Regions from separate parts of the Solwaraspora sp. WMMA2056 genome, predicted to be linked through region 3. Evidence: predicted binding sites of a transcription regulator. Region 3 holds the regulator's gene; each other region holds the start of a gene.
The links. The regulator HrcA, encoded in region 3, represses chaperone genes, less so after heat shock. The targets are predictions, from matches to a motif close to GGTTNGCACNCTCNNNNNGAGNGTGCNAACC.
Positions count from the first base shown of each region.

Region 1: a site for HrcA is predicted at 7,662-7,692, ahead of groL (chaperonin GroEL). Genes of this name have one in related genera too.
Region 2: a site for HrcA is predicted at 6,230-6,260, ahead of groES (co-chaperone GroES). Genes of this name have one in related genera too.

Region 1 is NZ_CP128360.1:125,075-135,483, forward strand. It holds gene O7608_RS00645 (FAD-binding oxidoreductase) at 1-15, shown strand, start outside; gene O7608_RS00650 (glycerol-3-phosphate dehydrogenase/oxidase) at 77-1,912, opposite strand; gene O7608_RS00655 (S8 family serine peptidase) at 1,948-4,557, shown strand; gene O7608_RS00660 (GNAT family N-acetyltransferase) at 4,569-5,600, shown strand; gene groL (chaperonin GroEL) at 5,847-7,469, opposite strand; gene O7608_RS00670 (cold-shock protein) at 7,967-8,170, opposite strand; gene O7608_RS00675 (serine hydrolase) at 8,509-9,327, shown strand; gene O7608_RS00680 (GNAT family N-acetyltransferase) at 9,404-9,910, shown strand; gene O7608_RS00685 (M28 family peptidase) at 10,002-10,409, shown strand, end outside.
Region 2 is NZ_CP128360.1:1,777,711-1,788,119, reverse strand. It holds gene O7608_RS08265 (DUF5319 domain-containing protein) at 162-578, shown strand; gene O7608_RS08260 (response regulator transcription factor) at 632-1,564, opposite strand; gene O7608_RS08255 (WhiB family transcriptional regulator) at 1,832-2,224, shown strand; gene O7608_RS08250 (molybdopterin-dependent oxidoreductase) at 2,230-3,891, opposite strand; gene groL (chaperonin GroEL) at 4,019-5,662, opposite strand; gene groES (co-chaperone GroES) at 5,782-6,090, opposite strand; gene O7608_RS08235 (class I SAM-dependent methyltransferase) at 6,307-7,542, shown strand; gene ybaK (Cys-tRNA(Pro) deacylase) at 7,554-8,033, shown strand; gene O7608_RS08225 (sugar ABC transporter substrate-binding protein) at 8,326-9,429, shown strand; gene O7608_RS08220 (ATP-binding cassette domain-containing protein) at 9,556-10,359, shown strand; gene O7608_RS08215 (sugar ABC transporter permease) at 10,356-10,409, shown strand, end outside.
Region 3 is NZ_CP128360.1:2,996,969-3,007,377, reverse strand. It holds gene O7608_RS13765 (PhoH family protein) at 1-751, opposite strand, end outside; gene O7608_RS13760 (HIT domain-containing protein) at 930-1,280, opposite strand; gene O7608_RS13755 (16S rRNA (uracil(1498)-N(3))-methyltransferase) at 1,300-2,043, opposite strand; gene dnaJ (molecular chaperone DnaJ) at 2,068-3,201, opposite strand; gene hrcA (heat-inducible transcriptional repressor HrcA) at 3,273-4,295, opposite strand; gene O7608_RS13740 (DUF4870 domain-containing protein) at 4,613-5,179, shown strand; gene hemW (radical SAM family heme chaperone HemW) at 5,324-6,547, opposite strand; gene O7608_RS13730 (enoyl-CoA hydratase-related protein) at 6,566-7,375, shown strand; gene O7608_RS13725 (hypothetical protein) at 7,468-8,358, shown strand; gene O7608_RS13720 (phytanoyl-CoA dioxygenase family protein) at 8,619-9,521, shown strand; gene O7608_RS13715 (GlsB/YeaQ/YmgE family stress response membrane protein) at 9,707-9,985, opposite strand; gene O7608_RS13710 (NUDIX hydrolase) at 10,114-10,409, opposite strand, start outside.

The sequences.
Region 1 (10,409 bases), 2.9 Mb from region 3:
GGCAAGCTGCTCTGACCCGGCCCAGCGCAGACGCCGGCTGTGAGCTCCTGAGCCGGCCCAGCTCTGGTGCCGGCCGTCAGCCGGTGGCGATGCCGGTGTCCGTCGGCCAGTCCACGCCCCGGTCGGCGGCGAAGCCCCGCACGTCGGCGGCACCGAGCCGGGCCGCGTCCGCCGTCGCGTCGTCCGGCATCCGCTGCGACTGCAACTCTGCCGCCACCCGCGCCTGGTAGTGCTCCACCTCCCGGGCCCGGACCGCGTCGTCCCAGCCGAGCGCCCGGCCCATCACCTCGGCGGTGTGCTCGGCCGAGTCGTTGCCCCGGTGCGGCGTCTCGATCGAGATCCGGGTCCGCCGGGTCAGCACGTCGTCCAGGTGCAGCGCGCCTTCGGCGCGGGCGGCGTACGCGATCTCGGCGGCCAGATACTCCGGGGCCCCGGAGACCGGGCTGGCCAGCAGCGGATCGTCCCGGATCAGCGCCAGCAGCTCCACCGCGAGGTTGCCGTACCGCTCCAGCAGGTGCTCCAGCACCCCGACCGGTACGCCGTTGCGGCGGGCCACGTCCGCCCGGTCCCGCCACATCGCGGTGTAGCCGTCCGCGCCGAGCAGCGGCAACTGCGCGGTCCGCGACGGCCGGGCCACCCCGAGCCGGGCCGCCGCCCGGTCCACCACGTCGGCGGCCATCACCCGGTACGTCGTGTACTTGCCGCCGGCCACCAGCAGCAACCCGAGCATCGGCTCGACCACCGCGTGCTCCCGGGACAGCCGCGACGTGGAGTCCGCCTCGCCGGCCAGCAGCGGCCGCAGCCCGGCGTACACGCCCTCGATGTCGCGCGGCGTCAACGGCCGGTCCAGCACCGTGTTGACCTGGTCCAGCAGGTAGCCGATGTCCCGGTCCGAGGCCGCCGGGTGGGAACGGTCGAGCCGCCAGTCGGTGTCCGTGGTGCCGATGATCCAGTGCCCGCCCCAGGGGAGCACGAACAGCACCGACGTGGCGGTACGCAGGATCAGCCCCGCCTCACCGGTGATCGCCGACCGGGGCACCACCAGGTGCACGCCCTTCGACGCCCGTACCCGCAGACCGGGCCGGACCCCGACGTCGCCGAGCATCCGCGACACGTCGTCGCTCCACACCCCGGTGGCCGCGATCACGGTGCGGGCCCGTACCTCGAACTCGGCGTCCGGGTCCCCGGGCCGGGCCTCCATGTCCCGCACCCGGACCCCCGTCACCTCGCGGGCCTGCCGCAGCAGGCCGACGACGCGGGCGCTGGTCACCGTGGCCGCGCCCAGACTCGCGGCGGTCCGGGCCAGCGTCACGACCAGCCGGGCGTCGTCGACCTGGCCGTCGTAGTAGCGGATCGCGCCGGCCACCACGTCCGGCCGCAGGCTCGGGAACACCCGCCGGGCGCCTTCGCGGGACAGGTGCTGGTGCAGCGGCATGCCCCGGCCGCCGCCGAAGACACCGGCGAACACGTCGTACGCGGCGACACCGGCCCCGTAGTAGGCCCGTCGCCAGGCCCGGCCCGGCAGCGCCCGCACCCCGGGGGCGTCGCCGTGCGGCAACGGCACCAGGATCGGCACCGGCCGGACCAGATGCGGCGCGATCCGGGTGGCCAGCAGGCCACGCTCAGTGAGCGCCTCGTGGACCAGGCCCAGCTCCAACTGTTCCAGGTAGCGCAGGCCGCCGTGGATCAGTTTGCTGGACCGGCTGGACGTGCCGGCGGCGTAGTCGCGCGCCTCGATCAGCGCGACCTTCAGGCCACGGGAGGCGGCGTCGAGGGCGGCACCGGCGCCGGTCACGCCACCGCCGATCACCAGGACGTCGAACCGCTCGCTGCGCAGCCGACGCAGGTCGGCGGCACGACGGGTCACGGACAGCTGGCCGGCGGCATACCGGGAAACGGCTGGGTCACGCACCCGTCCACCGTAACCGCCCGCCTATCGTGGCGGACATGTCGCAGGTCCCCGGATTTCCCGGACACCCCTTCCCCGGTCATCCCTACCCCGTCGCGCCCTACCCGGCACCGGCCCCCGCCCCGAGCCCGTGGCCGGTGATCGCTGCCGTCGCCGTCGGGCTCTGGTCACTGGGCGTCACCGTGCTGGCGCAGGCCGGTGGCTGGCTCACCGACCAGGTCCTGCTCGCCAGCGGCCTGCCCCGGCCGGCGGTGGTGTGGCCGCTGATCGGACTCGGCAACGCGCTGCTGGTCGGGGTGCCGGCGATGCTGCTGGCCCTGGTCCCCCGGTCGACCGCGGTCCGGGCCACCGGCCGCGCCTGGCTGGTCGGCGCGTTCGCGCTCGCCGGGTTCGGGCTGATCCGGGCGCTTCCCGGCGCGCAGCACGAGCTGTACCTGCTGCTGCTCGCCGCGCTGGCCGCCGGTGGCGCACTGCTGCTGCGGACGCTACGCCGCCGCACCGCCACCCCTGCCGCTGAAGCCGCCCCCGCTGCTGAAGCGACCCCCGCCGCTGATGCCACCGCCGAAGCGGCCACCGCCGAAGCCGCGCCGGAACCGGCGGCCGGGCGGGACCGGCTGACGCCGACGCTGATCGCCGTCGCGGCCGGGCTGGTCATGCTGGTGCCATGGCTCTGGCTCGGTGCCCTCGGCGGGGTCGCGGAGACCCTGCTGGCGCTCGTCGCGGCCGCCGCCGTCGGCTGGTACGCCGTCGAGCTGCTGCCGCCCGGCTACTGGTCGGCGATCGGCGACACCGCGCGCGGCCCGTCGGCGGTGCGGACCGTGCTGGCCGGCGGCACGGTCGCCGGGGTCGGCCTGGCGCTGCTCGCCGCCGGGGTCGGCCAGCCCGGGGTGCAACTGGTCGCCCTGCTGGCGGTGCCGCCGATCGGCTACGCCGCCGCCGCGATCGTCTGGGCCACCCGCCGGACCGGCAGCGCCCCGGCAGGCGGCGCCGCAGCAGGCACCGATCGGGCCGGCACCTCTCGGGCCGGGCGCGGTATGGCCGGCAGCGCCCCGGTCGGCGTACTGGTCGGGTCGACCGTCGTCGGACCGCTCGCCTTCCTCGACGGCGAGGAGATCTCGCTGCTGCTGATCGGCCGGGACCTGCCCTTCTGGGCGGCGGTCGGAGCCGGCGTGGCGTGGGCGCTCGGCGTCGTACTCAGTGTGATCCTCGGCGTCGGACTCGGCCGGGCCGGTGCCGGCCGGCTCGGCACCGCGCCGGCCGGTAGCGTGCGGCCGCGCCGGATCGTCGCGGCCGTCGTGGTCGCGGTCCTCGCGGCGACCGGTACGGCGGTGTACCTCACCGCCGGGCAACCCGGCCTGTACGGCGAACGCCTCTTCGTGGTGCTGCGCGAACAGGCCGACCTGTCCGACGTCACCCGGGCCACCGGGCCGGCCGGCCGCGACGCCCGGATCGGCGAGGTCTACCGCCGGCTGGTCGACACCGCCGAGTCCAGCCAGGCCGGCCTACGGGCCGACCTCGACCGCTGGGGCCTGTCGTACACCCCGTACTACCTGGTCAACGCGATCGAGGTGGACGGCGGCGCGGCGGTACGGGCGTGGCTGTCGCGCCGCGCCGACGTCGACCGGGTGCTGCTCAGCCCGCAGCTGCGGCCGCTGCCCGCCCCGGTCACCGGCGACGGCGGCGACGAGCCGGCCCCGTCCTCACCACAGTGGAACATCACGATGCTCGGTGCCGACGAAGTCTGGTCCGAGCTCGACGTCGACGGGTCCGGGATCGTCGTCGGCTCCTCCGACTCCGGAGTGGACGGTAGGCATCCGGCGCTGGCCGAAGGGTTCCGGGGCGGCGACGACTCCTGGTACGACCCGTGGAACGACACCCGTACGCCGACCGACAACAACGGACACGGCACCCACACACTCGGCTCGGCGGTCGGTGACACCTCCATCGGGGTCGCCCCCGGCGCCTCCTGGGTGGGCTGCGTCAACCTCGACCGCAACCTCGGCAACCCGGCCCGCTACCTGGACTGCCTGCAGTTCATGCTGGCACCGTTCCCGGCCGGCGGCGATCCGCTGCGCGACGGGCGACCGGAGCGGGCACCGCACGTGCTGACGAACTCGTGGGGCTGCCCGGAGCTGGAAGGCTGCGATCTCGACTCGCTGGCGCCGGCGACGCAGGCGCTCGCCGCCGCCGGGCTGATGATGGTGGCCGCCGCCGGCAACACCGGCCCGTTCTGCGGCTCGGTCGACGACCCGCCGGCCCCGTACGCCGACGTGCTGACCGTCGGCGCGGTCGACAGCGACCGTACGGTGACCGATTTTTCCAGCCGGGGTCCGGCGCCGCAGGGCGACGTCAAGCCGGACCTGGTCGCCCCCGGCGCGGCGGTGCTGTCGGCGATGCCCGGCGGCGGGTACGCGGCCCTCGACGGCACGTCGATGGCGGCACCCCACGTCGCCGGCGTGGTGGCGCTGATGTGGTCGGCCAACCCCGCACTGATCGGCGACCTGGAACGCACCGACGAGATCCTGCGGCAGACCGCCGGCGACGCGTCGACCGGGTTCGCCGACCCCTGCGGCGACCGGGCGAACCTGACCGGAGCCGGCCTGGTCGACGCGTACGCCGCGGTCGAGGCCGCGCAGGCAGCCGGTTAAGGTCGACGGTCGTGGAACGCGACGCATCCTCAGGTCAGGACGCCCCGGCAGCCGGGTTCACCATCGAGGAACTGACCGACCGGCACCGGTCGGCGGTCGTCGAGCTGTGCCGCGACGCCCTCGACCTGCCCGCCGACGCCGCCGAGGCCGCGCAGATCGTCGACCGGCTGCACCCGGCACCGCCCGCGCTGGCGGCCGATGACGCCGCCGGGCTCAGCCGCCGCCGGACCGTCGCCCTGGTCGCCCTGGTCGACCAGACGGTACGGGGCGTGGTGCTGGGTTCGCTGGCACACCGGGACCCGGCGGTGGGGCACGTCGACCTGATCGCCGTACATCCGGATTTTCGCCGCCACGGCCTGGGTCGGACGCTGCTGGGCCGGGCGGAGAGCGCGTTGGCCGTGCGGGGTGCCGCTGAGGTGCTGCTCGCCGGCAACCCGCCGTACTACGCCTGGCCGGGCGTGGACGTGCGGTACACCCCGGCGGTCTGCCTGGCGATGGCGTGCGGCTACCAGCAGGACCGGACCGCCTGGAACATGACAGCCGACCTGTCCGCCACGGACTCCCCGGCGCTGCGGGACACCGCCCCGGCGCAGCAGCGGCTGGCGGCTGCCGGCATCACGGTACGTCGGGCCACCGCCGCCGACGTACCGGCGTTGGTGGCGTTCACCCGGACCACGTTCGGCGACGCGTGGGCCGCCGAGGTCGCCCAGTCGGTGGGGCGGGCCGGGGCCGGCTGCCACCTGGCGGTACGTGAGCCCGCCGCCACCGCTTCTGGTGCCGCTTCCGCCGACGGCCCGGTCGAGGTGCTCGGCTTCGCCGCGTACGGCTCCTCACGGCCCAGCTGGTTCGGCCCGATGGGGACGGCACCGACAGCGCAGGGCCTCGGCATCGGCGCGTTGCTGCTGCGGCGGTGTCTGCAGGAGCAGCGGGCAGCGGGGCACCACCAGGTCGAGATCGGCTGGGTGGGCCCGGTGCCGTTCTACGCCTCGGCCGCCGGCGCCCGCATCGAACGGGTCTTCTTCCTGTACCGCAAACAGCTCTGACCCGACTCCGACCCCCGCCCCCACCCCCGCCCCCACTCTCCCGACCACCCACCCTCCCACCCATGATCGCGACGATCTTGCGCTTATCGTGGAACAAAGTGGACATTTCTTCGCGATAACTGCAAGATCGCGGCGATCATCGGGGGGCAGGCAGGCGGACAGGCCGCAGGGGCGGTCACCGGTGGAGGGTTGTGCACCTCTGCCGGTGACCGCCCCTGCGGTCGATGTCGAGCTGTCGAGCTGGACTCAGAAGTCCATCTCGCCGCCGCCCGGCGCACCCGCCGGGGCCGGGTTCTTCTCCGGCTTGTCCGCCACCACAGCCTCGGTGGTGAGGAACAGCGCGGCGATCGACGAGGCGTTCTGCAGCGCCGACCGGGTCACCTTGGCCGGGTCGATGATGCCGGCCTTGAGCAGGTCCACGTACTCGCCGTTGGCGGCGTTGAGGCCGTGGCCCGGCTCCAGGTTGCGGACCTTCTCCACCACGACGCCGCCCTCGAGGCCGGCGTTGACGGCGATCTGCCGCAGCGGGGCGTCCAGCGCGATCTTGACGATCTGCGCGCCGGTCGCCTCGTCGCCGACCAGGTCGAGCTTGTCGAACGCGGTCTTGCCGGCCTGCACCAGGGCGACACCACCACCGGGGACGATGCCCTCCTCGACGGCGGCCTTGGCGTTGCGCACCGCGTCCTCGATGCGGTGCTTGCGCTCCTTGAGCTCCACCTCGGTGGCGGCGCCGACCTTGATCACCGCAACGCCACCGGCCAGCTTGGCCAGCCGCTCCTGCAGCTTCTCGCGGTCGTAGTCGGAGTCGCTCTTCTCGATCTCGGCCCGGATCTGGTTCACCCGGCCCTGAATCTGCTCGGCGTCACCGGCACCGTCGACGACCGTGGTCTCGTCCTTGGTGACCTGGACCTTGCGGGCCCGGCCCAGCATGTCGATGGTCACCGCGTCGAGCTTGAGGCCCAGTTCCTCGCTGACGACCTGGCCGCCGGTGAGGATCGAGATGTCGGTCAGCATCGCCTTGCGGCGGTCGCCGAAGCCGGGGGCCTTGACGGCAACCGACTTGAAGGTGCCGCGCACCTTGTTGACGATCAGGGTGGCCAGGGCCTCACCCTCGACGTCCTCGGCGATGATCAGCAGCGGCTTGCCCGACTGCATGATCTTCTCCAGGATCGGGAGCAGGTCCTTGACCGAGGAGATCTTGCTGTTGACGATCAGGATGTAGGGGTCGTCGAGGACGGCCTCCATCCGCTCCGGGTCGGTCCAGAAGTAGGGCGAGATGTAGCCCTTGTCGAAGCGCATACCCTCGGTGAGCTCCAGCTCCAGGCCGAAGGTGTTGCTCTCCTCGACGGTGATGACACCTTCCTTGCCGACCTTGTCCATCGCCTCGGCGATGATCTCGCCGACGCTGGAGTCCCCGGCCGAGATCGACGCGGTGGAGGCGATCTGCTCCTTGGTCTCCACGTCCTTGGCGAGCTTGCTCAGCTCCTCCGAGACGTTGGCCACGGCAGCCTCGATGCCCCGCTTCAGGGCCATCGGGTTCGCGCCGGCCGCGACGTTGCGCAGGCCTTCGCGGACCAGCGCCTGGGCCAGGACGGTCGCCGTCGTCGTGCCGTCACCGGCCACGTCGTCGGTCTTCTTGGCGACCTCCTTGACCAGCTCAGCGCCGATCTTCTCGTACGGGTCCTCGAGCTCGATCTCCTTGGCGATGCTCACACCATCGTTGGTGATGGTGGGGGCTCCCCACTTCTTTTCGAGCACGACGTTGCGGCCCTTGGGGCCGAGCGTCACCTTGACGGCGTCGGCGAGGGTGTTCATGCCCCGCTCGAGGCCGCGGCGCGCCTCTTCGTCGAACGCGATCATCTTGGCCATACGGCGTTGTCCTCCTGGACGCTCGCGGCATCGGAGCCGGTCGGCTCCGGTATGCCGCCTGCTTTACGCACCTTCGGACGTCACTACCTGGCGACAGTGACGTCCGCCGGCCGGGCCGGATAGCCCGCGACGACCGGCCAGCCCCCACGGCTCCGCTCCAGGGAACCGCGGTGGTGGCCCCACCGCCCCGACCATTGGCACTCCCGGTTCGCGAGTGCCAATCCTTGTTTAGCACTCTCCCCTGTCGAGTGCAAGCGAACGGCGGGTTGCCGGCACCCCCGAGGAGAGGCCTCGGCCGGCCGACGGCCGCACCCACGGCCGCACCCACGCACGAAACCGCGCACGAAACCGCGCACGAAACCGCGCACGAAACCGCGCACGGAACCGCGCACGGAACCGCGCACGAAAAAAGGCGCCGGCTCCGCGAGGAGACCGACGCCCTGACAGGTACGGACGTGTGGTGCGACCGGGCGGCGCCGGGTCGGCGCCCCCGGCGATCAGCCGACGAGTCGGACCCGTTCGGCCTGCGGACCCTTCTGACCCTGGCCGACCTCGAACTCGACCCGCTGGCCGTCTTCGAGCGCCTTGTAGCCGTCCATCTCGATCGCGGAGAAGTGGACGAAGACGTCCTGACCTCCGTCGACCGCGATGAAGCCGTAGCCCTTTTCGCTGTTGAACCACTTCACGGTGCCCTGTGCCACGGTGCACTTCCTCACTTCTGTCGCGCCGGGCCTCCTGCCGGCCATGGGCAGGCGTGACTCGCCCACCCGGTCGCCCGTCCGAACGCTGAGTAGCGACGCGCGAACGGAGCGACCGAAATCGCACGCTACACGAGACGCGACGGCGCTGCACTACCCCAAATGGGGACATTAGGTCACGCTCACGTCCCACTGACTCCGCCTGTCGTTGACCATGTGTGTTCCGTACACCGCAGAACGTGAGGTCCGGGCGGCACCGCGCCGCCGGTGCCCGCGCGGCCCGCCGACCGGATCGCGCGGCCCCACGACACGACCACCGACGCGGTGGCCAACGACACCCGGTGGCCGCCGGCATCGGCCTGCTCGTCGTGCTCTCCGCGTTCACCGGGGCCCTGCCCGGCGACGCCGGTACGCCGCCACCCCGCCAGCCCGGCTGGACCGTCCCCGGCGACGACCACCGGACCGTCCTGCTCCGCGAGGGAGAGATCACGCTGCCCGACGACGGGTTCTACTCCTGGGCCGCGCTGAACCGGCGCACCGGGCTGCTCACCGGGTCGGCCAACTACACCGCGCAGAGCGACACCATGTCCCTGATCAAGGCCTGGCTGGCCGCCGACGACCTGCGCCGCGCCGACGAACAGGGACTGCTGCCCCGCGCCCCACGACTGGCCGAACTGTCCGCGATCATCCGCGACAGCGACAACCCGGGCGCGGACGCCACCTACGCCCGGGTAGGCGGCGAGGACTCGATCCACCGGATGGTGCGCGTCTGCGGCCTGACCGACACCGCCCCGGTCCTCGACCGGTGGAGCAACACCGTCGTCTCCGCCCGCGACCTCGCCCGGCTCGGCCGGTGCATCGCCGACGGCCGGGCCGCCGGGCCGCAGTGGACCCCCTGGCTGCTCGGCGAGATGCGCGCGGTACGCGGCGAGGGCGACTTCGGGCCCCGCGACGCCCTCACCCCCGAGTACGCCGCCACCGTCGCCATCAAGAACGGCTGGCTGCTGCGCGACGAGGACGACCTGTGGCACATCAGCTGCCTGGCGATCGGCGAACACTGGGTGATCGGGGCGCTGGCCCGTTACCCCGGCGAGCAGGGGTTCGACCACGGCGTCGGCTTCTGCCGGCAACTCGGTGCGGCGCTACTGCTGGTGGCCTGATAAGCAGATACCCGTGAACGAGGTTGCGACAGGCAGGGCGACGGTACGCCGGATCGGTCCCGACGACGCCGGGCGGATGCGGGCGCTGCGGCTGGAGATGCTGGCCGACTCGCCGCTGGCGTACCTCGAGACCCTCGCCGACGCGGCCGCCCGCCCGCACGACGAGTACGCGGCGAGGGTCGCCCGCGCCGCCACCGGCACCGCGCTGGCCCAGTTCGTCGCGGAGGCCACCGCCGGACCGGCGCAGCAGCGTCCCGCCGGACCGGCCCAGCGGCGCACCGCCGGCCGGTTCGTGGCCCACGCCGGGGCGCACGCCGCCAGCGACGATCCGGCGGTCACCGTGCTGTACGCCGTCTACGTCAGCCCGCCCTGGCGCGGGCAGGGGCTGCTCGGCGCCCTGGTCAACGCGGTCGCCGACTGGTCTCGTGCGGCGGGCCGCCCGCAGCTGCTGCTGGAGGTGGTGGTCGGCAACGACCGGGCGCTGCGGGCGTACCAGCGGCTCGGGTTCACCGACACCGGGGTCCGCCTGCCGCACCCGACGCTGCCGGACCTGACCGAGCTGCAGATGCGCCGCCCGGCCTGACCCGCACCTGCGGCGGCCCCGACGGCACCAGCGCCGACGGCGGACCGGGCAGCCACCCGAGGCGTGGATCCCGGTTGGTACACAGGATCAGGTGACGATCATCAGCGCTGCGGCGCTGCGTACCCACATCTCGGAGCTGACCCGGCGCGGGCCGCGACATCACACCAACCCGGCCGCGACCGGCCCGGTCCTCGACTACCTGACCGGGCGTCTGTCGGATTCCGGTCACCGGGTGGTCGTCGAGCGGTACGGCGACGCCCCGCACCAGGTCAACCTGATCGCCGACGCGGGCCGGCCGGCCGACGGGCCGATCGTCGAGGTCTGTGCCCACTGGGACACGGTGGCCGGCAGCCCGGGAGCCGACGACAACGCCAGCGGGGTGGCCGGGCTGCTGGAGGTCGCCCGGGTGCTGGCCGCCGACCCGCCGGCCCGGCGACCCCGGTTCTGCCTGTTCGGCGGCGAGGAGGACGACGTGCCGTTCACCGGCAGCCGGGCGCAC
Region 2 (10,409 bases), 1.2 Mb from region 3:
ACACGCGGCCTTGCGCGGAGGCGGCCCGGTGCCCGACTGCGGTTGACCGGCTCGCGCCGTCGCGACGGCGCGATGGTTCATCGTACCCACCGGTCCTGGTGCCGGCCGCGCCGCGCCCACCTGGGCCGGCCGGGCGGTACGGATGGGACTACGGTGGAGGGGTGCACGAGGAGCCGATCGATCCGTTCAGTGGCGACCCCGCCGATCCGGCGGCCGGGCTGGAGGATCCCACCGAGGACGGGGAGTCCGACTCGTTGACCGCCGCCGAGCGGCAGGACGTGTTGGAGGACCTGGCGGACCTGGAGGTCTACCAGGCCCTGCTCGGCGCGGTCGGGATCCGTGGTCTGGTGATCGAGTGCGAGGACTGCCGGGAGCCGCACTACTTCGACTGGGACCTGCTGCGCGGCAACCTGCGGCATCTGCTCAACTCGGGCCGGCCACGGGTGCACGAGCCGGCCTTCAACCCGGACCCGGACCACTACGTCACCTGGGAGTACGCCCGGGGCTACGCCGACGGCGTACACGACACCCTGCACGACGAGTCCGACGACGACGAGATGCCGGAGCAGTCGTCCTGATCCGGTAGGCGCGGCGACGGCACCGCGCCGGCTGTCCCGGCTGCCAGGTCGGCTCAGGCGACCAGGCCGGTACGGAATCCGGTCGCCACGGCGTGGGCCCGGTCGCGGGCACCGAGTTTGCGGAACAGCCGTCGGGCGTGGGTCTTGACGGTGTCCTCCGAGACGAACAGTTCCCGGCCGATCTCGCCGTTGCTCTTGCCTTCGGACATGCCGCGCAGCACCTGGAGCTCCCGTTCGGTCAGCCCGGTACGCCGCAGCGGCGAGCCGGACGGGCCGATGGTCGGTGCAGTGCCGGCCGAGCCGGTGGTCGGCGTACCGCCGGGGGGTGTCGTCGCGGTGCTCGGGCCGCCGGTCACCGCCGGACCACCGGCGGTCGGGCTGCCGGTGGTGGGGCTGGCCGGCGCCGTCGCGTCGTCGCGCTGGTTCGGCACCACGGTCGCGGCGGCGTCGGTCGGTGCGGATGCCGCCGGGCCGGTGTCGGCACCGGGGGTGGTGCCGGTGGCCCGGTTGGCCGCCGAAGCTGCGGCGACGGCACTGACGGAGGCGGTCTCGGCCGGCGCGGGCGCGACGGTGGCGGTGAGCGTCGCCGACTGTTCGGCCAGCAGCGCCGGCGTCTGCCGACCGGGGGCGGCCAGCAGCAGCAGGGTCTTGGCGACGACGCTGACCAGGTCGTCGGCGTCGCGGATCAGGCCGCGGGCGCCGGCCGCGATCGCGGCGGACGCCACCTGCGGCTCCTCGCCGCCGAAGAGCACGATCACGCTGTTCGGCGAGCGGGCCAGCACCCGGCGGGTGAAACTGGCACTGTCCGGCCGGGCCAGCGCCGTGTCGGCGAGCACGATCTCCGCCGGCCGTTCGGACAGTCGCAGCATCACCTCGGGTTCGGAGACGGCGGTCCGGACGACAGCGGAGAGGCCGAGCCGGGCCGCCGCCCCGGTGATGTTCTGAGCTGCGGCAACCGACCGTACACAAACGAGCACCTTACGCACTGTGTCTCCCCTCTCCCGTGAGCAGGAGATCACGCGACGCCGGTTCGCTCACACGCTTTGCCACGAAAAAAGATGAAAGTTCAGGACGGCTGGCCCCGTCGGCGACCGGCCGTCGCCGGCCAGGTTCCCCACAGGTTGCGCGGGTAGTGATTGAGCGGTGGGGCTGGCGGGTACCGCAGTGACTGTCGAGGACCGATGCGCTTGCGCGGCCGGCCGCCCGGTCCGACCATGAGCTGTCCGCGGTGCCGCGCGGAAGGAGGGGTGCAGATGTCGGACGTACGTCGACTGCCCGGACCTATCGTCGACCTCTGGGAGTGGCAGATCCTCGGTGCCTGTCGCGGTCGCGACAGCGCGCAGTTCTTCCACCCGGACGGTGAACGCGGTTCGTCACGCACCCGGCGGGAGGCCGGCGCGAAGGCGGTCTGCCGGACCTGCCCGGTCCGCGCGGAGTGCGCGGCCCACGCCCTGTCGGTACGCGAACCGTACGGTGTGTGGGGCGGGTTCAGCGAGGCCGAGCGGCTGCGGCTGCTCGCCGTCGGCTGGGAGGACCTGGCCGACCGGCACCGGCACCGGGTGGACGTGGCCCGGTTGGAGGCCCGGCTCGGCCGCCCGCACAAGTCGACCGTACCGACGCAGCGCCAGACCGCATCGGCAGCCTGAACCTGCTATGCCACGGTGACCCGGATCGTGTGCCAGCCGGTCGCCCCGTCCGGGGCGACCGGCTGGCGGCCCTCCGGCTGGGTCTCGCCGGTGGTGTCGGTCGCCCGCACCTGCAGCACGTGCTCGCCGGGGGTGGCCGGCCACTGCCAGACCCACTGCACCCAGGTGTCGGCGGAGACGGCCGGGGCCAACGTCGCCGACTGCCAGGGGCCGTCGTCGACCCGTACCTCGACGGCACGGATGCCCCGGTGCTGGGCCCAGGCCACCCCGGCCACCGGCACCGTGCCGGCGGTCAACTCGCCCCGCTGACGCGGCGTGTCGATCCGGGACTGGGTCTTGATCGGCCCCTGCGCCGACCAGCCCCGGGGCACCCAGTACGCGTCGAAGTCGGCGAAGCTGGTCACCTCCAACTCGGTGATCCACTTGCAGGCGGAGACGTAGCCGTACAGGCCGGGCACCACCATCCGGACCGGGAAGCCGTGCTCCACCGGCAGCGGTTCGCCGTTCATCCCGACCGCGAGCAGCGCGTCCCGCCCGTCGAGCAGCGCCTCGGTCGGCGTACCGCAGGTCCAGCCGTCGACCGACCGGCCGACGACCTGGTCGGCGCCGGGCAGCGGGCCGGCGGCGGCCAGCAGTTCCCGCACCGGTACGCCGAGCCAGCGGGCGTTGCCGATCAGGTCGCCGCCGACCTCGTTCGACACGCAGGCCAGGGTGACGTACCGCTCGACCAGGTCCATCGCGAGCAGGTCGGGGTAGCTGACGGTGATCTCGGTGGCGACCCGGCCGTGGATCCGCAGCCGCCACTGCTGCGGGTCGACCCGGGGCACCACCAACGCGGTGTCGATCCGGTAGAAGTCGGTGTTGGGGGTGACGTACCGGGTCAGGCCCGACACCTGTGGGTCCACACCGGACGGCACGGGCGCGGCGACGTCGGCGGCGGCCGGCAGGGTGATGGATGCCCGGACACTGGTCACGCTGCGCCGCTGCGCCAGCCACCGGCCGCCGGCCCCGGCCAGTGCGGCGGCCCCGACGCTGACGCCGACGGCGGACAGGAACCGCCGCCGGTCGCCCACCCCGGCCCCGGGCAGCACCGGCGCGGTCGGGGTGGCTGGAGCGGCTGGCCCGGCCGGCGGGGCCGGCGGATCGACGGCGGGGCGCAGCGGGCCGACGCCGGGCTGCGGCGGGGCGACGGCGGGGCGCAGCGGGCCGGTCAGCAGCGCCCGCAGCAGGATCGCCGCAGCCAGGGCACCGAGCAGCGACGGCAGCGCGGCCGCCGGACCGGCGTCCGGCCGGCTCACCGCCGCCGCGACACCGACCAGGCCGAACGCGGCGATACCGAGATCCCCGGCGATCGGCGCGCGGGCCGCCAGGACGCCGATCCCGGCGGCGAACCCGGCCAGCAGGACGGCGGTGCCGACCAGCAGCGCAGTCTTGTCGTGTACGCCGAACACGTCGATGGCGAACCGGGTCAGCGACTCCGGCGCGGAGTCGACCACGACCCCGCCGACCGCGACCAGCGGTGCCGAGCGGGCACCGGCGACGACCGCGACCACCTCGGCGAGCCCGAGGGCGACGGCGGCGACGGCCACCCCGGCGAGAGCGGCCAGGCGGGCCGGCGTACGGCCGGCGGCGGCCCGCGCCACCGGCGGTGCTGCCTGTTGCGTCATCGTCCGACGATACGTCGCGACCAGAACGGTTGGCGAAAGCGGAATCCGCGCGACCAGGGCCGGGCGGCGTACCGCCGGAGTGCCCTGATCGCGCGGATTCAGGTGAAGCAGGTGGAACAGGTACGGGTCAGAACCCGGGGCCGTGCTGGTGACCGTGCCCGTGGTCGTGCCCGTGGCCGCCGGCGGCCGGTTGCGGCTTCTCCGGCTTCTCCACCACGAGGGTCTCCGTGGTGAGCAGCAGCCCGGCGATCGACGCGGCGTTGGTGACCGCGTTGCGGGTCACCTTGACCGGGTCGACGATGCCGGCTGCGGCCAGGTCGACGTACGAGTCGGTCGCCGCGTTGAGGCCGTGGCCCCAGTCGGCGTCACGCACCTTGCCGACGACGACGTACCCGTCGTGACCGGCGTTCTGGGCGATCCACCGCAGCGGCTCGTGCAGCGCCTTGCGGACGATCGACACACCGACCTTCTCCTCGCCGGTGAAGCCGAGGTCGTCGTCGAGCACGCTGGCGATCTGGCTGAGCGCGGCGCCGCCACCGGGGACGATGCCTTCCTCGACCGCGGCCTTGGTCGCGGCGATCGCGTCCTCGATGCGGTGCTTGCGCTCCTTCATCTCGACCTCGGTCGCGGCACCGGCCTTGATCACAGCGATGCCGCCGGAGAGCTTGGCCAGCCGCTCGGACAGCTTCTCGCGGTCCCAGTCGGAGTCCGACGCCTCGATCTCCTTGCGGATCTGGGCGACCCGGTCGGCGACCTCGGAGTCGCGGCCACCGCCGTCGACGACCGTGGTGGTGTCCTTGTCGACCACGATCCGCCGGGCGCTGCCCAGCTGCTCCAGCCCGACGGCGTCGAGCTTGTAGCCCAGCTCCGGAGCGACCAGCTCGGCGCCGGTGAGGACCGCCATGTCCTGCAGCATCGCCTTGCGGCGGTCGCCGAAGCCGGGGGCCTTGACCGCGCAGATCTTGACGGTCTTGCGGATGGCGTTGACCACCAGGGTGGACAGCGCCTGGCCCTCGACGTCCTCGGCGACGATCAGCAGCGGCTTGCTGGCCTGGACGACCTTCTCCAGCAGCGGCAGCAGCTCCTCGATCGAGGAGATCTTCTGGGTGGTGATCAGGATGTAGGCGTCCTCGAGGACCGCTTCCTGCGCTTCGGCGTCGGTGACGAAGTGCGGGGAGACGAAGCCCTTGTCGAACTGCAGGCCCTCGGTGACGTCCAGCTCGGTGGCGAGGGTGGAGCCTTCCTCGACGGTGATCACACCGTCGCGGCCGACCCGCTCCATCGCCTCGGCGATCAGGTCGCCGATGGTGGCGTCCTGCGCCGAGATCGTCGCGACCTGGGCGATCGAGTCCTTGCTGGCCACCTCGACGGCCTTGGCCAGCAGTTCGTCGGAGACCTTCTGGACGGCCGCGTCGATGCCGCGCTTGAGGCCGGCCGGGTTGGCTCCGGCGGCCACGTTGCGCAGCCCTTCACGGACCATCGCCTGGGCGAGCACGGTGGCGGTGGTGGTCCCGTCGCCGGCGACGTCGTTGGTCTTCGTCGCCACCTCCTTGACCAGCTGCGCACCGAGATTTTCGTACGGGTTGGTGAGCTCGATCTCCTTGGCGATGGTCACGCCATCGTTGGTGATCGTCGGGGCGCCGAACTTCTTGTCCAGCACGACGTTGCGCCCGCGCGGGCCGAGGGTGACCTTGACCGTGTCCGCGAGGGTGTTGACGCCGTGCTCCAAGAGGTGTCGGGCGTCGTCCGAGAAACTCAGGATCTTCGCCATGACATTCCCTTCACAGGCACTAGCCGTCGGCCGGGCGGCGCAGGGCGCCGGGCACCGGCCAACGGGCGACGCCCCGGAGACCCGCGTGGGGCTCCGGGGCGTTCAGCACTGGCAGTAGGTCACTTCTCGATGACGGCGAGGACGTCGCGGGCGGAGAGCACCAGGTACTCCTCGCCGGCGTACTTGACCTCGGTGCCGCCGTACTTCGAGTAGATGACCGTGTCGCCGACGTTGACGTCAACCGGGATCCGGTTGCCCTTGTCGTCGACGCGGCCCGGGCCGACAGCGAGGACGGTGCCCTCCTGCGGCTTCTCCTTGGCGGTGTCGGGGATCACGATGCCCGACGCCGTGGTGGTCTCAGCCTCGTTCGCCTGGACCAGGATCCGGTCCTCGAGCGGCTTGATCGCAACCTTGGTCGCGGTAGTCACGGGCATACCCTCCTGGGGTATCAGGTGTTGGTGCCGGTCGCGTGGGCGGCCAGCGTCAATCTGCCTCATGTCCACCGGGCGGGTCCGTCGTCGCGGGTGCCGGTCCGCCTGGCGTTTCGCCCTCCGGCCGGAGCCGGCGGGCTGGCACCCTCAGCATGAGAGTGCTAACCGCAGATTAGCAGTCGCCTGTGCGGAGTGCTAGCCCGATGGCCGACCATGGACAATGTCGCGGTGCACCCGGACGAGTTGGCCGCGCTGCGCTCCCCGGCCGGGGCGGCGGCCCTGACCGCCGCCGCGCAGGTGCTGGCCGCGCCGGGCGGCGACGACCCGCTGGCCGCGGCGACCGCGCTGCGTACCGCCGGGGTGCCGGCCCCGCTGGCCACCGCCGCGCTCACCCAGGCCGCGCTGCGCGCCCGCGCGGCCGGCAAGTTCGGCCCGGCCGCCGCCCGGATGTTCTTCACCCGCGCCGGCCTGGAACAGGCCACCCGGGCCGTGGTCGCCGACCGCCGCGCGGCCCGGTTGCGCGCCGCCGGGGTACGCCACCTCGCCGACCTGGGCTGCGGGGTCGGCGCGGACACCCTCGCCGCCGCCCGGGCCGGAATCCGGGTGTACGCCGTGGAGGCCGATCCGGCCACCGCCGCGATCGCGGCCGCCAACGCCGAGGCCACCGGGCTGGCCGACCTCGTCACGGTGGTCTGCGCCGACGCCACCGACGTCGACCTCACCGGCGTCGACGCGGTCTTCTGCGACCCGGCCCGCCGCTCGGGCACCGGCCGACGCACCTTCGACCCGGACAGCTACTCCCCGTCCTGGGACTTCGTCCGCGACCTGGTCGCCCGGGTGCCCCGGACCGTGCTCAAGGTCGCACCGGGCATCGACCACGCGCTGATCCCGCCCGGGGCCGAGGCCGAGTGGGTCAGCGTCGACCGGGACGTGGTCGAGGCGGCGTTCTGGTGCGGCCCGCTGGCCGGCCCGTCCCGGCGGGCCACCCTGCTGCGTACCGGGCGGCCGGCGGCGGGCCTGGTCGGCGACGGCGGGGAGGCGGTGGCGGTCGGCCCGGTGCGGCGCTACCTGTACGACCCGGACGGCGCGGTGGTCCGCGCGCACCTGGTGGCCGCGTTCGCCGCCACCGTGGCCGGCACCCTGGCCGACGAGTCGATCGCCTACGTCTACGCCGACACGCCGACCGACACGCCGTACGGCCGGTGTCTGGAGATCACCGACGTGCTGCCGTTCTCGCTGAAACGGCTGCGGGCAGTGCTGCGCGAACGCGGTGTGACGCGGCTGGAGATCCTCAAACGCGGTTCCCCGCTCGACCCGGCCCAGTTGCGGCGCGACCTGCGGCTGCGTACCGCTGCCGGAGCCGGCGTGGCGGCGAGCCTGGTGCTGACCCGGGTGGCCGGCGCCCCCACGGCCCTGCTCGGCCACCCACTGGGCGCGCCGGGACGGTAACGTCGCCGGACATGGCAGGTACGGCGACCCCGGCGACGACGCTGCTGACCAAGCGGCGCGTTGCGTTCCAGGTGCATCCGTACCAGGTGCCGCCGGAAACGCCCGACTACGGCGCGGCGGTCGCGGCCGCCCTGGGCGTGGCACCCGCGCAGGTGTTCAAGACGCTGGTGGCGCAGGTCGACGGCGCGCTCGCGGTCGGCGTCGTGCCGGTCACCGGGGAGTTGGACCTCAAGGCGTTCGCGGTGGCGCTGGGCGGCAAGCGGGCGGTGCTCGCCGACCGGGTGCTGGCGGAGCGGACCACCGGGTACGTCCGGGGCGGGATCAGCCCGCTCGGGCAGCGCCGGCGGCTGCCGACGGTGCTGGACGCCTCGGCCGGCCGGTACGCCGAGGTCTACGTCTCGGCGGGCCGGCGCGGGTTGCAGTTGAGTATCGCTCCGGGTGACCTGGCCGCCGTCGCCGATGCCCGGTTCGCCCCGATCGCTGCCCACTGATCCGGCAGACGACGGGCAGATGTCCGTCACGTTGCTGAATTGTTATCGCTGGCAACAAAACTCGTGACGGCAGCGGTCTTGTGCTCGCCGCCACACTCCTAATACGTTGCCGGACACAACAAAACGACGACGGCCCTCCGCCCCAGCTGTGGCCGTCGCCCTCGCCGGCCGGGTTCCGGAGCCCACAGCGCCGCGCGAGCCACACCTCACGCACGGACAGCACCACCTCAGCACGCACGAGCAGCACCACCTCCTTGTACGCGACACATCACCCTCCGAAAGGACCCGAGCGATGCGCAAAGGGATCCTCAGCACCGCCGCCGCCGGCATTCTGCTCGCCGGCGGCCTGACCGCCTGCGGCAACGACAGCGGCACCGGCACCGGCACCGGCACCGGCGACACCCCGACCCCGAAGATCGGCGTGATCCTGCCGGACAGCGCCTCCTCCGACCGCTGGGAGACCGCCGACCGGCGCTTCCTGGAAGAGGCCTTCAAGGCCGCCGGCGTCGACTCGACCATCCAGAACGCGCAGGGCGACAAGGCCCAGTTCCAGACCCTCGCCGACCAGATGATCACCGACGGCGTCACCGTCCTGATGATCGTCAACCTGGACTCCGGCACCGGCAAGGCCGTGCTCGACAAGGCCAAGCAGCAGGGCGTCGCCACGATCGACTACGACCGGCTGACCCTCGGCGGCTCCGCCGAGTACTACGTCAGCTTCGACAACGAGGCCGTCGGCAAGCTGCAGGGCGAGGGCCTGGTCAAGTGCCTGACCGACGCCGGGGTGCAGAACCCGACGATCGCCACCCTCAACGGCTCGCAGACCGACAACAACGCCACCCTGTTCAAGGCCGGCTACGACGGGGTCCTCGACCCCAAGTACAGCTCCGGCGAGTACACCAAGGGCCCGGACCAGTGGGTGCCGGACTGGGACAACACCCAGGCCGCGACGATCTTCGAGCAGATGCTGACCCAGACCGGCGGCAAGATCGACGGTGTGCTGGCCGCCAACGACGGCCTCGGCAACGCCGCCATCTCGGTCCTCAAGCGCAACCAGCTCAACGGCAAGGTCCCGGTCACCGGCCAGGACGCCACCCCGCAGGGCCTGCAGAACATCCTCGCCGGCGACCAGTGCATGACCGTCTACAAGGCGATCAAGGCTGAGGCGCAGGCCGCCGCGGAGCTGGCCATCGGGCTGGCCAAGGGCGAGCGCAAGGAGGTCGCGCAGACCGTCACCGACACGGAGACCAACCGCGAGGTGCCGGCGGTCCTGCTCACCCCGCAGGCCATCTACAAGGACAACGTCGTCGACGTGGTCAACGACGGCTACGTCACCGCCGAGGAACTCTGCACCGGTGAGTTCGCCGCGCTCTGCACCGAGGCCGGCATCAGCTGACCCGGCGTCGCCGGCCCGGCCCGGCAGCCCCGCCGCGGGTGTCACCCGGCAGCACCATCGCCGGGTGACACCCGCGGCGGACGCGCCGACGCCGCTGGACGGACACCCTCACGAAGGAGACCATCCGTGTCCGCGACCCCCCTGCTGCAACTGCGTGGGATCGACAAGAACTTCGGCCCCGTCCAGGTGCTGCGCAACGTCGACTTCGACGTCCACGCCGGTGAGGTGACCGCGCTCGTCGGTGACAACGGCGCCGGCAAGTCCACCCTGGTCAAGTGCATCAGCGGCATCCACCCGATCGACCGCGGCGACGTCCTGGTCGACGGCCGACCGGTGCACATCCACAGCCCGCGCGACGCCGCCTCGCACGGCATCGAGGTCGTCTACCAGGACCTCGCGCTCTGCGACAACCTCGACATCGTGCAGAACATGTTCCTCGGGCGGGAGAAGCGCTCCGGGCTCGTGCTGGACGAGACCACCATGGAACAGATGGCCGCCGACACGCTGGCCGGGCTCTCCGTACGGACCGTCAAGTCGCTGCGCCAACTCGTCGCCAGCCTCTCCGGCGGCCAACGCCAGACCGTCGCCATCGCCAAGGCGGTGCTCTGGAACAGCAAGGTCGTGATCCTCGACGAGCCCACCGCCGCGCTCGGCGTCGCCCAGACCGCCCAGGTGCTGGAGCTGGTCCGCCGACTCGCCGACAACGGCCTCGCCGTCGTGCTGATCTCACACAACATGAACGACGTCTTCGCCGTCTCCGACCGGATCGCCGCGCTGTACCTCGGCCAGATGGTCGCCCAGGTACGCAGCACCGAGATCACCCACGCGCAGATCGTGGAGCTGATCACCGCCGGCCGCAGCGGTCAGCTCGGCCTGCCCGCCGACAACGGCGCCGAGTACACCACCAGCGGACCGGGAGCCGACCGATGAGCACCGCCACCTCGACAGCCCAGCGGCCGGCGACCCCGGTCGCCTCGCCA
Region 3 (10,409 bases):
GCTCGGCGGTGGTGTTCTGCGCCTCGTCGAGAATGATGAAGGCGTCGTTGAGCGTGCGCCCCCGCATGTACGCCAGCGGCGCGACCTCGATGGTGCCGGCCGCCATCAGCTTCGGGATGGAGTCGGGGTCGAGCATGTCGTGCAGCGCGTCGTAGAGCGGACGCAGGTACGGGTCGATTTTCTCGAACAGCGTGCCCGGCAGGAACCCGAGCCGCTCCCCCGCTTCGACCGCCGGCCGGGTCAGGATGATCCGGTTGACCTGCTTGGCCTGCAGTGCCTGCACCGCCTTGGCCATCGCCAGGTAGGTCTTGCCGGTGCCGGCGGGGCCGATGCCGAAGACGATGGTGTGCGCGTCGATCGCGTCGACGTACCGTTTCTGGCCGAGCGTCTTCGGCCGGATGGTCCGGCCGCGACGGGACAGGATGTTGAGGGTGAGGACGTCCGCCGGGCGCTCGGTGCCGCCCTGGGCGAGCATGCCGACGGTACGGCGGACCGCGTCGGTGCTCAACGTCTCGCCCTTGGCGATGAGCTCGAGCAGTTCGCTGAAGAGCCGCTCGGCCACGGCGTTGTCCGCCGGTACGCCCGTGATGGTGATCTCGTTGCCGCGCACGTGCACGTCGCTGGCGACGGACTGCTCGACCAACCGCAGGATCTCGTCGCCTGCACCGAGCAGGTTGACCATGATCTGCGGATCCGGGACGGTGATCCTGGTCTGCACCCGGGCCTGCCCGGGAGGTGGAGTGCCGGTCATGGGTCGGCCTGAGGGCCTTTCGCACCTGCTTCCATCTCAGCGCCCCGGCCCTGAGCGGCCGTGGCGAGCGGATTGTTCCCTATCGTATCCGCTCAACGTCGGACGCACCGTGTCCATTTCCACGCCGTCGTCCTCCACGCTGTCGTCGCCGGGTTCCACGCCGTCGTCGCCGGGTCGGTCACCGCGACACCATCGGGCCCAGCGGGGCACCGCCGAGCACGTGGGCGTGCACGTGGAAGACCTCCTGGCCGGCGTACCGCCCGGTGTTGAAGATCAGCCGGAAGCCGTCCGCGAGCAGCCCTTCGGCCTCGGCCACGGCGGCGGCGGTGGCCAGCACCTCGCCCGCCACCGCCGGGTCGGCGGCCGCCAACGCGGCGACATCCGGGTGGTGCTGCTTCGGGATGACCAGCAGGTGGCTGGGTGCCTGCGGGTGCAGGTCGCGGAACGCGACGGTGTTACGGCCGGCGTACACCAGCGGCGTCGGCAGTTCACCGGCGGCGATCCGACAGAAGACACAGTTGTCACTCACGTCACGGATGGTAGCGGCTCTACCAGCGGCCGAGCCGCGCGGACAGGACGGCCAACGCCGCGACGCCCGCCGTGGAGGTCCGCAGCACCTGCGGGCCCAACCGCACCGCCTCGGCACCGCACGCGGCGAAAGCGGCCAACTCGGCGTCGTCCACCCCGCCCTCGGGACCCACCACGAGCACGACGGTGCCGGTGGCCGGCAGGTCGACCCCGGTCAACGGGCGTCGCGCCGACTCGTGCAGCACGAACGCGGCGTCGGCCCCCGCCAGCCGGTCGACGACCGCGCCGGTGGACTCCGCCGGCCGGTCGTCCGTACCGCCGATGTCGGGCAGCCAGGGCCGACGGGCCTGTTTCGCCGCTTCCCGGGCGGTACTCACCCACCGCTGCCGGGACCGCGCCCCCCGCTCGTCGCGCCAACGGGTCACCGAACGGGCCGCCGCCCACGGGACGACCTCGTCCACCCCGACCTCGGTCATCGCCTGCACCGCCAACTCGCCACGGTCACCCTTGGCGATGCCCTGCACGACCACCAGCCGGGGATCGGCGGGGGGCGTCAGGTCGGTGTCGGTCACCCGCAGGTCCAGGCTGTGCCGGCCGACCGCCGTCACCTCGGCGGACGCGGTGCCGCCGCGCCCGTCGGTGAGCAGCAGCCGCTGCCCGACCTGCAGCCGGGTGACGGTCGCGGCGTGCCGGCCCTCGGCCCCGTCGAGGGTGTACGTCGGGCCGTCCGGCAGCCGGTCGACGAGGAACAGTGGTGCGCTCACCTCGCGCCCGGCCCCGGCCAGCCGTCAGCCGTGGCCGTTGAACGCGTCGCGCATCCGGGAGAAGAAGCCGCCCTGCTTGGTCAGCTCGGCGACCTCCTCGCCCCGCGCCTTGGCGAACTCGCGCAGCGTCCGCTCCTGCTCGGCGTCGAGCTTGGTCGGGGTCCGCACGTCGAGGTGGACGTACAGGTCACCGCGCCCGGTGCCGCGCAGGTGGGGCACCCCCCGACCGCGCAACCGCAGGGTCGCGCCGGGCTGGGTGCCGGGCTTGACGTCCACCGGTTCGTCGCTGTCCAGGGTCCGGATGGTCAGCCGGGTGCCCAGCGCGGCGGCGGTCATCGGTACGGTGACCCGGCAGTGCAGGTCGTCGCCCTTGCGCGAGTAGACGTCGTGCGGCCGCTCGTGGATCTCGACGTAGAGGTCGCCGGCGGTGCCGCCGCCCGGACCGACCTCGCCCTGCTGAGCGAGGCGGATCCGCATGCCGTCCTCCACCCCGGCCGGGATCTTGACGGTGAGCGACCGCCGGGTCCGGACCCGGCCGTCGCCGGCGCAGGTCGGGCAGGGGTGCGGGATCACCGTGCCGTAGCCCTGGCAGGCCACGCAGGGCTTGGAGGAGACCACCTGGCCGAGGAAGGTGCGCTGGACGGACTGGACCTCGCCGCGCCCACCGCAGGCCTCGCAGGTCGCCAGGTGGGTGCCGGCCGCCGTACCGGCCCCGGTGCAGGTGGTGCAGATCACCGCCGTGTCGACGGTGATCGGTGCCTCCACCCCGAAGGCGGTCTCGGTCAGGTCCAGCTCCAGACGCAGGATCGCGTCGGCACCGGGCCGGGTCCGCGAACGCGGCCCCCGGGAGCCGGCGGCGGCCCCGAAGAAGGCGTCCATGATGTCCTGGAAGCCGACGAACGGTCCGGCACCGCCCGGGCCGCCACCAGGGCCGCCGCCGGGCGCGAGCGGGTCACCGCCGAGGTCGACGATCTGCCGTTTCTGGTCGTCGGAGAGCACCTCGTACGCGGCGTTGATGTCCTTGAACTTGTCAGCCGCCGCCGGGTCCGGATTGACGTCCGGGTGGTACTGCCGGGCCAGCTTGCGGTAGGCCCGTTTGATGTCGTCAGCGGAGGCGTCCCGGCTCACGCCGAGAATCCCGTAATAGTCCTTGGCCACTGCGTTCGGTGTCCTCATGTGTCAGTCTCGCGTGTCCAGTTCGCCGGGTCAGTTGTGATCCTGCTCGCCGGTCAGTTCTGCGCCAGCAGATCGCCGACGTAGCGTGCCACGGCGCGGACCGTGGCGATCGTGCCGGGGTAGTCCATCCGGGTCGGGCCGAGTACGCCGAGGCCACCGACGATGGTGGCACCCGGGCCGTAGCCGGTGCTGACCACTGACGCGGCCCGCAGGTTGTCGATCTCGTTCTCGTCACCGATGCGTACCCGAAGCGTGCTCGGCTCGACCTCGCCGATCAGCTTGAGCAGCACGACCTCCTCCTCCAGTGCCTCTAGTATCGGGCGCAGGGAGCCCTGGAAGTCGAGCAGTCCCCCTCTGGTCAGGTTAGCCGTCCCGGCGAGCGCCAGCCGCTCCTCGTGCCGTTCGACCAGCGTCTCCAGCAGCACGGTCGACAGCGTCGTCATCGCCGGTCGCAGCGTCGGGGACGCCTCGTCGACGAGCGCCTGGACCAACGGCGGGGTGTCGGACAGCCGACACCCACCGAGTTTCTCGTTGACCAGCCGACGCAGGTCGGTCACGTCGTCGGCGCTGATCGGCGCCGGCAGCTCGACGAGGCGTTGCTCGACCCGGCCGGTGTCGACGATCAGGACGAGCATCAGCCGGGTCGTCGAGATCGGCACCAGCTCCAGGTGCCGCACGGCGGAGCGGGACAGGCTCGGGTACTGCACCACCGCCACCTGCCGGGTCAACTGGGCCAGCAACCGTACGGTCCGGTGCACGACGTCGTCGAGGTCGACCGCGCCGACCAGGAACCGCTCGATCGCCCGCCGCTCGGCGGGGCTCAGCGGCTTCACCCGGGACAACCGGTCAACGAACAGGCGGTAACCGCGATCGGTCGGCACCCGGCCCGCGCTGGTGTGCGGCTGGCGGATGTAGCCCTCCTCCTCCAGCACGGCCATGTCGTTGCGGACGGTGGCCGGCGACACACCCAGCTGGTGTCGCTCGACGAGGGCCTTGCTGCCGACCGGCTCCTGGGTGGCGACGTAGTCCTCCACGATCGCCCGGAGCACGTCGAGTTTGCGATCGTCCAGACCCATTCCCCACCTCCTGGCGACACGTCGGCGGTACGCCGACCGGGTGTGGTCCCGACCGGGTACCGCACGGGGCGGACCGAATCACCTGTGGTGCTGGCACTCGCCGATTGTGAGTGCCAGCATACGTCCCCGCGGCCGGGGTGGCGACGATCAGTTCGCCGGGCCATAGCGAACGGGGACAGTGTTTCCGATACCCGACATTTCATCGTTGTGGGCGGTCCCACTGCCCCGGGCGGGCAGTCAAGTCGAGCTGTCCGGTGGACAAATTCGTCGGCAGGGCTAGCTGGCATGACTTGATCCGCCCCCCTACCGTGACGGGCATGACTGAACCACCTCGCCCACCAGGAGAGAGCGGCTTCGGCGGCACGCCGCCGGACCCGACCTCTCCGCCACCACCCCCCGCGTCCTACTCGATGCCGGGCGAGGCCTCCTCTCCCGGATACGTCCCGCCGCCCGGCGGCGAGAACCCGCCGGGCGGCTACCCACCTCCGGGCGGCTACCCGCCCGGCGGTCCGGCGTATGGAGGTCCACCCCCGGCTGGCTACGCCAACAACGACGAGAAGACCTGGGCGCTGATCGCCCACTTCGGTGGCGCGCTCGGCGCGTTCATCAGCTTCGGTCCGCTCGGCTTCGTCGGCCCGCTGATCGCCTACCTGGCCAAGGGTCAGCAGTCCCCGGCCGTGCGGGCGCACGCGCTCGCCGCGCTGAACTTCCAGATCCTCTGGTCGGGCATCGCCTTCGTGCTGTTGTTCATCAGCTGGTGCCTGCTGTTCATCCCGAGCATCGTGGCCTTCGCGATCCAGATCATCTTCGGCGTCATCGCCGGGGTGAAGGCCAACGAAGGTGCGCTGTACAAGTACCCGATGTCGGCGAACTTCATCAAGTGACACCGGCGCCCCCGGGTTCCGACGGAATCCGGGGGCGGCCTCTTCCCGACAGGATCCGGGCGCGGCCATTTCCGGTCGGGATCCGGTGCGGGCCGGGGACGCGGTGGAGGCGACCGGGTCGGGGCACCGGAGCTGAACCGCCGGTCAGCCGAGCAGGTCCCGCACGACCCCGTCAGCCAGCAGCCGTCCACGCAGGGTGAGCACCGCCTGCCCGGCAGCGAAGACGACGGGGTCGACCAGCCCGGCGGCGGCGGCCCGCCCGGCCGCGACACGACCGGCCGCCGACAGCCGGGCCAGCGGCAGCCCGTCGGCCAGCCGCAGCCGCAGCATCACCTCTTCCATGTGCCGCTCGGCGTCGGTGAGCAGCTCCCGACCCTGCCCCGGCGACTGACCGTCGGCGAGCCGCCGCGCGTACGCCGTCGGATGCTTGACGTTCCACCAGCGGACCCCGCCCACGTGGCTGTGCGCCCCCGGGCCGAGCCCCCACCAGTCGCCGCCGGTCCAGTAGAGCAGATTGTGCCGGCACCGGGCGTCGGCCGAGTTCGCCCAGTTGGAGACCTCGTACCAGGCGAACCCGGCCGCGTCGAGGGTCTCGTCGGCGGCGAGGTAGCGGTCGGCGGCCACGTCGTCGTCGGGGTAGGGCAGCTCGCCGCGACGCATCCGGGCGGCGAGCCGGGTGCCGTCCTCCACGATCAGCGCGTACGCGCTGACGTGGTCGGCACCGGCGGCCAGCACGGCGGCCAGCGAGTCGGCGAAGTCCTCGGGGCGCTCCCCCGGCGTACCGTAGATCAGATCCAGATTGACCCGGTCGAACCCGGCCGCGCGGGCCTCCTGGGCGGCGGCCACCGCCCGCCCCGGCGCGTGCGTGCGGTCCAGGACGGCGAGGACGGCCGGTGCCGTCGACTGCATCCCGAGGGAGATCCGGGTGTAGCCGGCCCGGCGCAGCGCCCGCAGCGACGCCGGGGTGACCGACTCGGGGTTGGCCTCGGTGGTGACCTCGGCGTCGGCCGCCAGCCCCCAGGTGGTGTCGATCGCGTCGAGCAGCCGGGCCAGGTCGTCGGCGGGCAGCAGGCTGGGCGTACCGCCGCCGACGAAGACCGTGTCGACCTGCCGGGGCGGTCGGTCGGCCAGGACCCGGCCGGCCAGGTCGAGTTCGGCCAGTACGGCGTCGAGGTAGCTGTCGGCCGGTACGCCGCCACCGAGCTCCGTCGGGGTGTAGGTGTTGAAGTCGCAGTAGCCGCACCGGACAGCGCAGAACGGGACGTGCACGTACACCCCGAACCCGTGGTCGCCGGTGGTGGCGAGGGCGGACGCCGGCAGCACGCCGTCGGCGGGCACCGGCTCGCCGGCGGGGAGGGCTCCAGGCATACGGCTAGTCTGCCCGGCATGGACGAGCCCCGACCCACCAGGTCCGCGCAGCCGATGATCCGGACGGCCACCGCCGCCGGGATCGCCACCATCACCCTGGACAGCCCGGCCAACCGCAACGCGTTGTCCACCCCGTTGATGACCCAGCTCCTCGCCGCGCTGGCGGCGGCCGTCGACGATCCACAGGTCCGGGTCGTGGTGCTCAGCCACGAGGGCCCGGTCTTCTGCTCCGGGGCCGACCTGGCCGAGACCCAACGGGCGTACGAGTCCCGCCAGGTCCCGGTGGCGATGCTCGGCGACGTGCTGGCCGCCGTCTGGGAGTGCCCGAAGCCGGTGGTCGCCCGGGTCGGCGGCCCGGCCCGGGCCGGTGGGCTGGGCCTGCTGGCCGCCGCCGACATCGCCGTCTGCGACGCCGCCGCGACCTTCGCATTCACCGAGGTACGCCTCGGGGTGGTGCCTGCGGTGATCTCCGCGAGCGTGCTGCGCAGGCTGGACCGCCGGGCGGCGGCGCAGCTGTACCTGACCGGGGAGGTCTTCGACGGGCGACGGGCGCAGCAGGTCGGCCTGGTCAGCGCAGCGGTCCCCGCCGAGGCGCTGGACGCCACGGTGGCCGCCGTCTGCGCCGACCTGGTGCGGGGCGCGCCGACGGCGCTCGCCGGAACCAAACAGCTGCTACGCCGTACGGCACCGGACGACTTCCGCGACGACGTGGCCGCGTTGCGGGAGATCTCCACCGACTACTTCCTGTCCGACGAGGGCCGCGAGGGCGTCCGGGCCTTCCGGGAAAAGCGTGCCCCGTGGTGGGTACCGGGCGGCGCGACGTGGTAACCGCGTAGTGCCGCCGCCGGCACCGGCTCCGCCGTGGCTGGACGGCACATTGCTCACTGGTGTACCAAAGGTCCCAGCAGTTTCAACTGGGGGTGACGGTGCGGGCTCGGACGTTGCTGGTCGTGGTCGCGGTGCTGGCGGTGGTCGTTCTGCTCGGTGGCGTGGGTCTGGGCCGGTGGATCGGTGACCTGTCGCTTCCCGGGGCGGCGCGGGGTTGCGTCGTCGAACTGCCCGACTCCATGCCCGGGGCCGGCGCGGAGCAGTTGCGCCGGGTGACGCTGGACCCGGAGCAGATGGCGCACGCGGCGACGATCGCGGCGATCGGCGTACAGCGGGGGTTGCCGCCACGGGCGGTGGTCGTCGCACTGGCGACCGGGTTCCAGGAGTCGAAGCTGCGCAACCTGACCGGCGGCGACCGGGATTCGGTGGGGCTGTTCCAGCAGCGCCCCAGCCAGGGCTGGGGCACCGTGGAGCAGATCATGGACACCCGGTACGCCACGAACGCCTTCTACACGGGCCTGGAACGGGTCCGTGGCTGGCAGGACATGCGGGTGACCGATGCGGCGCAGGCGGTCCAGCGGTCGGCGTTTCCCGAGGCGTACGAGAAGTGGGCCGACGAGTCGCAGGTGCTGACCGCCGCGCTGCTGGGTGAGGCGACAGGGGCGGTGTCCTGCTCGGTCGACCGGGATCCGGTGTTGCGCGGCGTCGCGGCCACGGCGGCGCTCACCGACGGCCTGCGGCTGGACTGGGGTGATCTGGAGACCGTCCTGTCCGCGCTGGAGGCCCCCGGGCTGAGTGTCGCGGCGGACGACCAGCAGGCCGGTTGGCGGTACGCCCATTGGCTCGTTTCGCACGCCACAGATCACGGCGTCAAAAGGGTCACCTTCGCTGATCAGGAATGGACTGCCGAAGAGGGTGGTTGGTCGTCGATTTCCGACGGTGACGGGCAGACGGGACAGGTCGTAGCGGAGGTCTTCGCCTGACGGGCCGACCCCCGAACAGGTTGCATTCCTTAACAGACGGTTAGCGCAAAATCCGGCATAAAGCTTGTAAAGCAACAATCTTCAGCATCAAGATGGCGTTAAGTAATCGCCGAATCACAATTGGTGGATGTCCCGCCCGATGATGGGGCGCCTCGGAGATTTGCCAGCAAGCGACGCGCACAGCGCGGAGGTCTGCGGGCTACGATCACCGTTCGCCGGGCCCATTACGGGCTGAATCAACTCGACGGGACGGGACAGCTGTGTTCGATTACGGTGGGCGAACCGGTTACGAAGCAATCAGTGACATCGACCGGAAAGAATTCCGCGAGCAAGGTTTCCTGCTGCTGCGCAACGTGCTCACCGAGGACCACCGGGCGGCGCTCGAGGCGGCGGTGGACCGGGTGTACGCCGAGGAGAAGGCGGCCGGCAACACCACCGCCGACGGCACCCTGCACCTGCTCGGCTTCCTGGAGCGTGACGAGCTCTTCGGCGACCTGCTCACCCACCCGATCGCCTTCCCCTACATGTGGGGGCTGGCCGGCTGGAACATCTACACCCATCACAACCACCTGGACGTCACGCCGCCGGCGCTGGAGCCGGAGAAGCCCTACTGGGGGTGGCACCAGGACGGCTACCGGCAGAACTCGGACCCCGAGACGATGGACCCGAACCTGCCCCGGCCGATGTTCTCGCTGAAGGTGGCCTACGTCCTGTCCGACCTGTCGGAGAACGGCCGGGGCGCGACCAAGGTCATCCCCGGCAGCCACCTGTGGAACTCGCTGCCCCGGCCGGACGACCTGACGGTGCAGAACCCGGACCCGGAAGGGACCGTGGAGATCACCGCGAACCCGGGTGACGCGTTCATCTTCGACCGCCGCCAGTGGCACTCCCGGTCGACGAACCTGTCGACGGTCACCCGCAAGATGCTCTTTATCGGGTACACGTACCGCTGGATCCGGCCGCTGGACGACATGCCGCTGGACAAGGACGGACCCTGGTGGGCCAACCGCACCCCGGTGCAGCGCCAGCTGCTCGGCGAGGGCACGCACACCGCCAACTACTGGGGCATCAACTGGAACGGCTACATCGACGACGAGATCCCGCTGCGCAAGGAGCTCAAGGAGCGCGGCCTGCTCGACCGCAGCATCCCCTGGCTGCGCTGACCGGCACCGCTGACAGCTGACCGGCACCGCTGATCACACCGGACGACCCGGGGCGCTGGTCAGACCGAACGAAGCGGGCCTGTCGGCGGCGACCGTACCGGAAGATCCGGTTCGGGTGCCGCCGACAGGCCCGCTGCCTGTCCGTCGGACGGTTCGTCGGCACGTCTCGGCCGTTACCGCCCGGGTCAGTACCGGCTCACGCTGCGCCGGCCGCTGACGCCGACCACCAGCGCGACACCCACCGCGGCGAGCAGGACCTGGAGGAAGAACTCCCGCCAGTCGAACCCGGCGGTGGTGGCGAACCCGGCGGCCCGGGCGATCACGGTGCCCAGCAGCGCGGCGCCGACACCGATCAGCATGGTCAGCCAGATCGGAATGTTCTGCTTCCCGGGGACCACCAGGCGCCCGAGCGCGCCGATGATCAGGCCGATGATGAGCGCGGAGAGAATGCCGGCAACGGTCATTTTCCTGCCTCCTTGTCGGAGATGTCGTGTTGTCCTTGGTGACCGTCAAGTTCCCAGCCATCCCGACAACCAAACCGGTTCATCGTCCGCAGGTGTGCATCTTCGCGCCCATCCGTGCGCCACCGGCCTCATCGCCGCAGCGACGCCGCCACGTCCCGGACCGCCGCGTCCATGGTGGCGAAGGCCAACGGTGGCGGCGCGTCCAGCGGAAACCAGGCGGTGGCGCTCGCCTCGGCCGCGTCCGGCCGCAGCTGCCCGCCGACGAGCGTGGCGAGGTAGAAACACTCGAGTACGGTCAGCACCTCGTCCTGGAACTCGTACTCGCCGGGGTAGAGCCCGACCAGTTCGCCCAGCTCGACCTCGGCGCCGAGCTCCTCACGGCACTCCCGCACGGCCGCCGCCGCCGGATGCTCCGCGCCGTCGC